DNA from 2 places in the Stenotrophomonas sp. KH_036_B genome. Region 2 is predicted to be linked to the other one. Evidence: riboswitches for the same ligand, from Rfam matches in the RefSeq annotation. Region 2 holds a riboswitch; the other holds the start of a gene.
What was found. Region 2 has a riboswitch for cobalamin ahead of metE (5-methyltetrahydropteroyltriglutamate--homocysteine S-methyltransferase). Riboswitches for the same ligand answer to the same signal wherever they lie in the genome.
Positions count from the first base shown of each region.

Region 1: linked by a shared signal. The riboswitch ahead of btuB (TonB-dependent vitamin B12 receptor) and the one ahead of metE (5-methyltetrahydropteroyltriglutamate--homocysteine S-methyltransferase) in region 2 are both predicted to bind cobalamin.

Region 1 is NZ_CM174491.1:636,098-640,509, reverse strand. Features, by position in the region: gene bioD (dethiobiotin synthase) at 1-458, opposite strand, end outside; gene AC3ITN_RS02870 (GAF domain-containing protein) at 578-1,060, shown strand; gene AC3ITN_RS02865 (TfoX/Sxy family protein) at 1,057-1,410, shown strand; gene AC3ITN_RS02860 (histidine phosphatase family protein) at 1,551-2,132, opposite strand; cobalamin riboswitch at 2,307-2,531, shown strand; gene btuB (TonB-dependent vitamin B12 receptor) at 2,652-4,412, shown strand, end outside.
Region 2 is NZ_CM174491.1:295,343-299,754, forward strand. Features, by position in the region: gene metE (5-methyltetrahydropteroyltriglutamate--homocysteine S-methyltransferase) at 1-2,171, opposite strand, end outside; cobalamin riboswitch at 2,385-2,618, opposite strand; gene AC3ITN_RS01215 (nicotinate phosphoribosyltransferase) at 2,652-4,076, opposite strand; gene AC3ITN_RS01220 (bifunctional nicotinamide-nucleotide adenylyltransferase/Nudix hydroxylase) at 4,144-4,412, opposite strand, start outside.

The DNA.
Region 1 (4,412 bases), 340 kb from region 2:
CCCACCACCATCACCACCGGCAGCTGCAGCGCGTGCACCAGGTGCGACTGGTCCAGCGTGGTCGACAGAGGGGCCAGCCAGCCGCCGACGCCTTCCACCACCACGGTGTCGGCCTGTGCCTGCAGGCGCGCGAACGCCGCCTCGATCGGTGCAAGCGCCAGGGTCACACCGGCCGCCGCGGCCGCCAGCTCCGGGGCCAGCGGCAGGGGCAACGCGTACGGGTTGAGGTCGGCGTAGGCCGGGGTGGGGTCGCTGGCCGCCAGCAGCGCGGTCGCGTCTTCGTTGCGCAGGCCTGCAGGCGTCTGTTCGCAGCCACTGGCCACCGGCTTCATGCCCACCGCGCGGACCCCGTGCTGGCGCAGCGCGTGCAGCAGGACGCAGCTGCTGAAGGTCTTGCCGATGCCGGTATCGGTACCGGTGATGTAAAGCGCGGCGGGCGGGGAGGCAAGGGTCGTCATGGCCAGGCCGGTGGACAGGGGGCCGCCATTATCGGCGCTGGCAGGGCGGTGGCGCACCGGCACCGCTGCGTTCCGTGGCCGGGCGGTCCGGTGTGGGCTGCGCTTGCTAGACTGCGGCCATGTTCACTACCTCCACGCTTACCGGCAGCAAGCCGGAACAGTACGGCCAGCTGCTGGCCCAGGCCCGCGCCCTGGTGCACGGCGAGCGCGACCGCATCGCCAACGCGGCCAACCTTTCGGCGCTGGTGTACCACGCGCTGCCTGGGCTGAACTGGGCGGGTTTCTATTTCTTCGACGGCACCGAACTGGTGGTGGGTCCCTTCCAGGGCCTGCCGGCCTGCGTGCGCATTCCGCTCAGCAAGGGCGTGTGCGGTGCCGCTGCCTCGCAGCGCATCACCCAGCGCATTGACGACGTGGATGCGTTCCCGGGCCACATCGCCTGCGATTCGGCGTCGCGTTCGGAGCTGGTGGTGCCGCTGGTGAAGGGCGACACCCTGATCGGCGTGTTGGACCTGGACAGCCCGTCGCTGGCCCGCTTCGACGCCGAGGACCAGGCCGGTCTGGAAGCGATCGCCGCGGTGTTCGTCGAGGCCCTGGGATGACCGCCAAGCTGCGCAACATCGGCCCGAAGAGCGCCGCTTGGCTGCGCCAGGTCGGTCTGCGCACGCCCGAGGAGCTGACCGCCATCGGCGCGGTCGCTGCCTTCGTCAAGGTCAGGCGTGCCGGCTTCAAGCCCAGCCTCAACCTGCTGTATTCGCTGGAAGGCGCACTTCGGGACTGCCACTGGCAGGAACTGCCCGAAGCCCGCCGCGTGGAACTGGTGGCCGAGTACGACGCGATCATCGCCGACAAGCCGCTGAAGAAGGCACCGCCGGCCTCCGGACCGGTGTATGACCGGACGGTGGTCAGCGATGACGCGCCATTCGAGCAGGACCAGGACGACGCGCCGTAGAGCCACGCCCTGCGTGGCCGTTTTCCGTTCGGGCGCCGCGCAGCCACGCAGGGCGTGGCTCTACCATCTGGCACCGCGCGCAGCCACGCAGGGCGTGGCTCTACCATTTGGCACCGCGCGCAGCCACGCAGGGCGTGGCTCTACGTTGGCTGCTGGAGCTCCAGCAGCTCGCCCCACAGCTGGCCGTCCTCGCGCTCCACGCGCAGCTGCAGGCGCGTGCCGTGGTCGATACGCAGCGCCCAGCACATCGCCATCGGCAAACCGCAGACCTGCGACAGCACCATCCGCAACGGACCGCCATGGCTGACCACCAGCGTCGGCACGGGGTCGGGATCGTCCAGCAGGCGGTGCAGCGCGCGCGTGATGCGGCGCTCGAAATGCCCCCAGCTCTCGCCATGCGGTGGCGGGTTGGCGTGCGGATCCAGGTGGAAGGCGGACAACGCGTCCATCGGCAGCGCATCGAGTGCGACGCCATCCCAGTCGCCGAAGTCCAGCTCCTCCCATTCCTCGTCGGCGATCACCTCCAACCCGCGCGGCAGGGCCAGCGCTTCGGCGGTGTGCACTGCGCGCTGGCGCGGCGAGCTCAACAGGCGCTGCCAGGGCAGCCCGGCGTAGCGCTCGCACAGCGCGTCGGTGCTGCCTGCCTCGAGTGGCGCGTCGCTGCGTCCATCGAGATGGCCGTCGCGACCGGTGCTGGCGTGCCGGACCAGGTCCAGGATCATGCCGTTGCCCCGTGGCGTAGCGCTGCAGGCCACCGCAGGGTTCCACGGCCAGGCCGGCAAGGGTGCTGCAACCACGTCTGTTTCATGGGAACCCCTTCGTAGAGCGAGGCGCATTCTAACCGCTCGGCCTGCGTCGCTCCGCCGCAGGTTGCCGCGGGTGCGGGGCTTTGCTCTACACTGCGCGCACTTTCAGGTGACCTGCGGCGCATGCCGGCAGGTTGAAACGGGAAGCCGGTGACGCAACAGGGCCCTGCCCACTGCCAGCCCGGCACTGCCCCCGCAACGGTAAGCGTGGAAACCAGGCAATACGCCACTGTGCTCACGCATGGGAAGGCGCCTGGTGCGATGGTCCGCCATCGACCCGCGAGTCCGGAGACCGGCCTGGAAGACGACTGGTTGCGATGCGGCGGGCATGGCGGCGGCAAGCGGCGCCGTGCGCCCGCCCACCGTCCGATGCCTCCGTTGACACGACCTCCCCTACCCTTGCCGCGCGGGCGTGCGCGGTGCATGGAGTCAACGATGACGCTTCAGATCCGCATTCTTTCCCTGGCCGTGCTGTCGGCATTGCCCCTGGTCGCTGCCGCGCAGGACGACGCGACCGCACTGGACCAGGTCCTGGTCACCGCCACCCGCACCCCGATCGCCCTGCAGGACAGCATCTCGCCGGCGCAGGTCATCGACCGTGCCGAGATCGAGCGCAGCCAGGCGCCGTCGCTGCAGGACCTGCTGCGCGGCCGCGCCGGCATCAACCTCAACAACAGCGGTGGGCTGGGCAAGCAGAGCTCGCTGTTCCTGCGCGGCACCAACTCGGCCCATACCCTGGTGCTGGTGGATGGCGTGCGCATCAATACCGGTGACCTGGGCCTGGCGATGATCCAGGACCTGCCGCTGGCGCAGATCGAACGCATCGAAATCGTGCGCGGCCCGCAGTCCAGCCTGTACGGCGCCGACGCCATCGGCGGTGTGATCCAGATCTTCACCCGCCGCAATGCCGGCGATTTCGCCCCGCACCTGCAGCTGGGCGGCGGCAGCAACGGCCTGCGTGAAGCCAGCGGCGGCTTCGGCGGTACCGGCGCGCGTGGCTGGTTCGGCACCGACATCGCCTACCAGCACACCGACGGCATCAATGCGTGCCGCGGTGATGCGGCCACCTTCGCCGGCTGCGGTGCCGATGAGCCCGACCGCGATGGCTACCGCAACCTGTCGATGAGCCTGCGTGGCGGCTACGCGCTGAGCGACACGCTCAACGTGGAAGGTACCGCGCTGCGTGCCGAAGGCGAGAACCACTACGACGGGTACTACAACTACTCGGAAACGCTGCAGCAGGTGCTGGGCGGCAAGCTGCGTTACACGCCGAGCGAGCGCTTCAACCTGACCGTCAATGTCGGCCGTGCCGACAACGAATCGGACAACTACAACGACAGCACCTGGCTGGGTGCGGCGCAGACCCACCGCGACAGCGCCTCGGTGCAGGCCGATGTCGGCATCGCCGACGGCCAGCTGCTCAGCGCCGGTGTCGACTGGAGCCAGGACAACCTGGACGGCAGCAGTGCCGGGTACCTGGTGGACAGCCGCGACAATACCGGCGTGTTCGTGCAGTACCAGGGCCGCTTCGGCGCGCACCACCTGCAGGCCAGCGTGCGCAACGACGACAACGAGCAGTTCGGCAACCACACCACCGGCAGCCTCGGCTGGGGCATGGAACTGGGCGGCGGTTTCCGCCTCAACGCCAGCTACGGCACCGCGTTCAAGGCACCGACCTTCAGTGACCTGTACGACCCGTGGAGCGGCGTGCCGGGCCTGGACCCGGAGACCTCCAAGAGCGCCAACGTCGGCATCGCGCAGCAGGGTGACAGCTGGCGCTGGGGCCTGGATGTGTACGAGACCCGCATCGACGACCTGATCACCTACGATTCCACCACCTTCATGATGTCGCAGGTGGAGAAGGCGCGTATCCGCGGTGCGGAACTGACCGGTTCCATCACCGTGGCCGGGTTCGATCTCAACGCGCAGCTCAGCCACACCGATCCGCGCAACCGCACCGACGGCAGCGCGCAGTTCGACAACTGGCTGGCCCGCCGCGCGCAGAACACCGCACGCCTGGACATCGACCGCAGCGTCGGCGGCTTCCGCGCCGGCGTCACCGCGTTCGGTGCCGGCAAGCGCTACGACAATGCAGACAACACCGTGCGCCTGGCCGGTTACGGCACCGTGGACCTGCGCCTGGAATACGCGATCAGCCGTGACTGGTCGCTGCTGGGTCGGGTCAGCAACGTGTTC
Region 2 (4,412 bases):
TGTTCGGGGCGCAGCACTTCGGCGGCCTTGCGCAGCAGCGACAGCATCTCTTCCTTGTCGGGCACGCGCGGGGAGTGGATGTCATACACGCCCGGCCCGATCTCGTTGGGATACTGGAAGCGCACGAAGGCGTCCAGCAGCTCCATGCGCGAGCGCGAGGTCTCGATCGAGATCACGTCGGCGTCCATCGCGGCCACCGAGTGGATGATGTCGTTGAACTCGGAGTAGCACATGTGGGTGTGGATCTGGGTGGCATCGCGCACGCCGCTGGCACTGATCCGGAAGGCTTCCACCGCCCAGTCCAGGTACTCGCGCCACTGCGCGCGACGCAGCGGCAGCCCCTCACGGATCGCCGGCTCGTCGATCTGGATCACGCCGATGCCGGCCGCCTCCAGGTCCAGCACTTCATCGCGCAAGGCCAGCGCAATCTGGCGGCAGGTATCGGCACGCGCCTGGTCGTCGCGCACGAACGACCACTGCAGCACCGTCACCGGGCCGGTGAGCATGCCCTTCATGGGGCGGTCGGTGAGTGACTGTGCGTACTGCGACCAGCGCACGGTCATCGGCTTCGGGCGGGTCACGTCGCCGTAGATCACCGGCGGCTTCACGCAGCGCGAGCCATAGCTCTGCACCCAGCCGTTCTTGGTGAAGGCAAACCCGTCCAACTGCTCCCCGAAGTACTCCACCATGTCGTTGCGTTCGAACTCGCCGTGCACCAGCACGTCCAGCCCGATCTGCTCCTGGATGCGCACGCAATGCTCGGTCTGGGTGGCCAGGAAGGCGTCGTAGTCGGCGTCGGACAGCGTGCCGGACTTGTTGCTGGCGCGTGCTTCGCGCACCTCCAGCGTCTGCGGGAAGGAACCAATGGTGGTGGTGGGGAAGCGCGGCAGCTTCAGTGCGGCCGCCTGGGCCTGGTGGCGCTGCGGGTAGCGGCTGTGCCGCTGTGCATCGGCGGGGGTGAGTGCGGCCAGGCGCGCGGCCACGGCCGGGTTGTGCACACGTGCCGAGCGCCGGCGCGACTCGATGCGCTCGCGCGACAGGGCCAGAGGAGCTTCGGCACGGGCCGGGTGGTCGATGGCATCGGCCAGCACGCGCAGCTCGGCAAGCTTCTGCTTCGAGAAGGCCAGCCAGCCGCGCAGTTCACCGTCCAGCTTCTTCTCGTCGTCCAGGTCGACCGGGCTGTGCAGCAGCGAACACGACGGACTCAGCCACAGGCAGTCGCTGCCCAGCTGGCCGTGCGCATAGCGCGCCAGCACCAGCGCGTTGTCCAGGTGGGTGCGCCAGATGTTGCGGCCGTTGACCAGCCCGGCGGAGAGCACGCGGCCAACCGGCAGCGCCTTGATCACCGCATCCAGCTGTTCCGGTGCACGCACCAGGTCCACGTGCAGGCCGTCCACGGGCAGCGACGCGGCCAGCGCCAGGTTGTCGTCCAACGCACCGAAGTAGGTGGCCACCAGCACCTTCGGGCGCACTGCTTTGGCCAGCACCGCGTAGGCATGGGCGAAGGCCGCGCGTGCGTGGTCGTCCAGGTCCTGCACCAGCACCGGCTCATCCAGCTGCACCCACTGCGCGCCGGCGGCGTGCAGCTGGCCCAGCAGTTCCACGTACACCGGCAGCAGCGCGTCCAGCAGGTCCAGCGCCGGGCTGCCGTCGGTGGTCTTGGACAGCAGCAGGAAGGTCACCGGTCCAATCAGCACCGGGCGCGTTTCAATCCCCAGCGCCTTGGCCTGGCGGTACTCGGCCAGCGGCTTGTCGCCACGCAGCGCGAAGCCCTGGCCTGCCTGCAGCTCCGGCACCAGGTAGTGGTAGTTGGTGTCGAACCATTTGGTCATTTCCAGCGCGTGCAGGTCGTACCCGTCGCGTTGCACGCCGCGGGCCATGGCGAAGTAGCCGGCCAGCGGGTCGGCGTCGGCCAGGGCGCGGTAGCGCGCCGGGATGGCATCGAACAGGAAGGCGGCATCCAGCACCTGGTCGTACAGGCTGAAGTCGTTGCTGGGCGGCACGTCAACGCCGGCGTCGCGCTGCAGCTGCCAGTGCGTGGCGCGCAGGCCGGCGGCGGTGTCGAGCAGCGACGCGGCGCTGCTCTGGCCGGACCAGAAGGCTTCCAGCGCACGCTTCAGCTCGCGCTTGGCGCCGATGCGGGGAAACCCCAGGTTGGTAACAGTGGTCATGGAACGTGTCCTCATTGCGTATTGGCATTGAGGAACGAAGGAACTGCGCGGCCACCACGCCATTGCTGCCGTGCCCGCTGCGCCAGCGACCTTCGCCCCCGCGGGCGAACCGGATGCCGTGAAGCGGACGCACAGGGACAGCGCCACGCGGCAGGCGTGGCGTCAGGCCCCGGCAACCTCCCCGCGGACGTTCCAGGTCGAATCGGAGGACGGTCGTGTCCTCCGGCCGGGGCCGGTATTCGGGCTGATGGACACGGGCGCGGACGCCCACCTACTCCCTGCCGCTTCCCAGGCGATCACGCCCAGTGCTGTTGGCAGGCTTCGTTTCCATTTACCGCTGCGGGGCAGCTCCGGAATGGGCGCGCAAGGCGCCTTCACCGGATTCCCGTTTAAACCCATCCCTTCATCTGCATGAAGAGATGGATACCTTCGGCGAGCACAAGGTAGGCCGACTTGGGGCAACGGTCAAGCGCCTGTGCGTTAACGCCGTGCGGCGTTGGCCCGGCTGCGGATCTGCTCCAGCGCCTCGTCGTGCAGCAACCGACCGTTCTCCCACACCGTCACCATGGCGTCCTCGAAGCCCAGCGGCATTTCCATGTCGGCCAGCGAGGCGGCCTCCGCCGGCACCGGCACGGTGCGGAACTGGCCGTACTCGCGATGGCGCAGCAGGCTCATGCGGCCGCGCTTGCTCTGCTTGCCGCTGTCGGTCACCGGGTCCTTGTAGACGTCGATCCAGCGCCCGTTGACCCGGGCGGCCGAGCACTTCAGGGCGAACTTCTGGGTGTCACGGTCCAACCGCTGCAGCAGCGCGCCGCCCATGCCGAAGGCGAGGTTGTCGGCGGCGTAGCCGGCCGTGGTGATGCTCTCCAGGATCTCGCCGATGCTGGTGGGGTTGACCCCATCGCCCTGGATCACGCGCACATGGTTGAGCACCTTGTAGCCCTTGCCGTTGACGGTGTGCCCGAAGGCCTCGTCGAGCAGTTCCAGGCACTTGAGCACCACGGTCACCGGGTCGCCCGAGTCGGGGCGGATCACTACCGTGGCGCCCGAGTCGATCACCTGCTGGCGCAGCGTGGTGCCCCAGTGCTCGGTGATGGCGTGGTAGATGTCGTAGCTGTCCGACACCACCGCCACCAGCGCGCCGGGCTTGGCGAACTGCGCCAGCATGTTGCGGTAGGCCTCCACCTCGCCATCGCGGCCCCAGCTGGTGATCGTGCTGTGCTCGGCGGCCGGAATCGAGTAACCCGCCATGGGGGCGTGGTAGAACGCCCGGGCATACAGCAGGGCCGAGACGGTGTCGGTACCGAGGAAGTTGACCAGGTGCGCCGCGCCGCCGATGGCGGCCGATTCCAGGCTCGAGACACCGCGGCTGCCGAAGTCGTGCAGCTTGAATGGCAGCTGCCCCTCCGCGTCATCGCTGGTGCGTTCCAGGAACTGGCGGATGGTCTGCTTGGCATGCCAGCTGATGGTCGCCACGGTGACCGGGTACCAGATGCGCAGCAGCATCGTTTCCAGATACGACGGCACCCAGAACGCGTTCGGGTCGGTCGATTCGATGGTCATCAATGCGTTGTGGACCGGAACGACCGTGCCCTCGGGCACCGCGCGGATGCGGATCGGCATCAGGCCGGCGTGGTGGTCAACGATGTAGCGCCAGCCGTCTTCGTTGAATGGCACACCGTGGGCGGCGAACAGATCGCGCGCGGTGTCGACATCGGCATGGGTGATCGGCTTGGCCAGGTAGTCCTTCAGGAGCGCCTGCAGGCCGAAGAAGACGGTGCGGTCGTACAGGCCGCCGCGCGATTCCACGTAGAAGAAGGTGGCGTCGGTACCCGGCGGATACTGCAGCCAGTGGCTGGCCTTGTAGCTGTCGGTATTGAGGAGAAGATTATCGAGGTAGTGCATGACGGAAGCTCCTTCGCGTCGGGGGAACACCGGCGGTCTATCCGCCGGCGTGGGAAACGGGTCGGGATCAGCCCCGGCCCAGGAAAAACTCCAGGATGTGCAGGTGGTCTTCGTACAGCTGCGGGCCCATGTCCAGCGCTTCGCTCACCGGAATCCAGCGTGCCTTGTCGGCATCGTCGCCGCCGCGCACGGGCGGCAGTTCGCCTGCCGCAAACTCAAAGTGGAAAGCATGGGTGATGGTGCGGCCGCGCTGTCTGCGCTCGGGGTGGTCGAAGACATGCTGGCTCTTCAGCGAGCCCTTCAAGACCGGTAGCGGAATCTTCAGGCGGGTTTCTT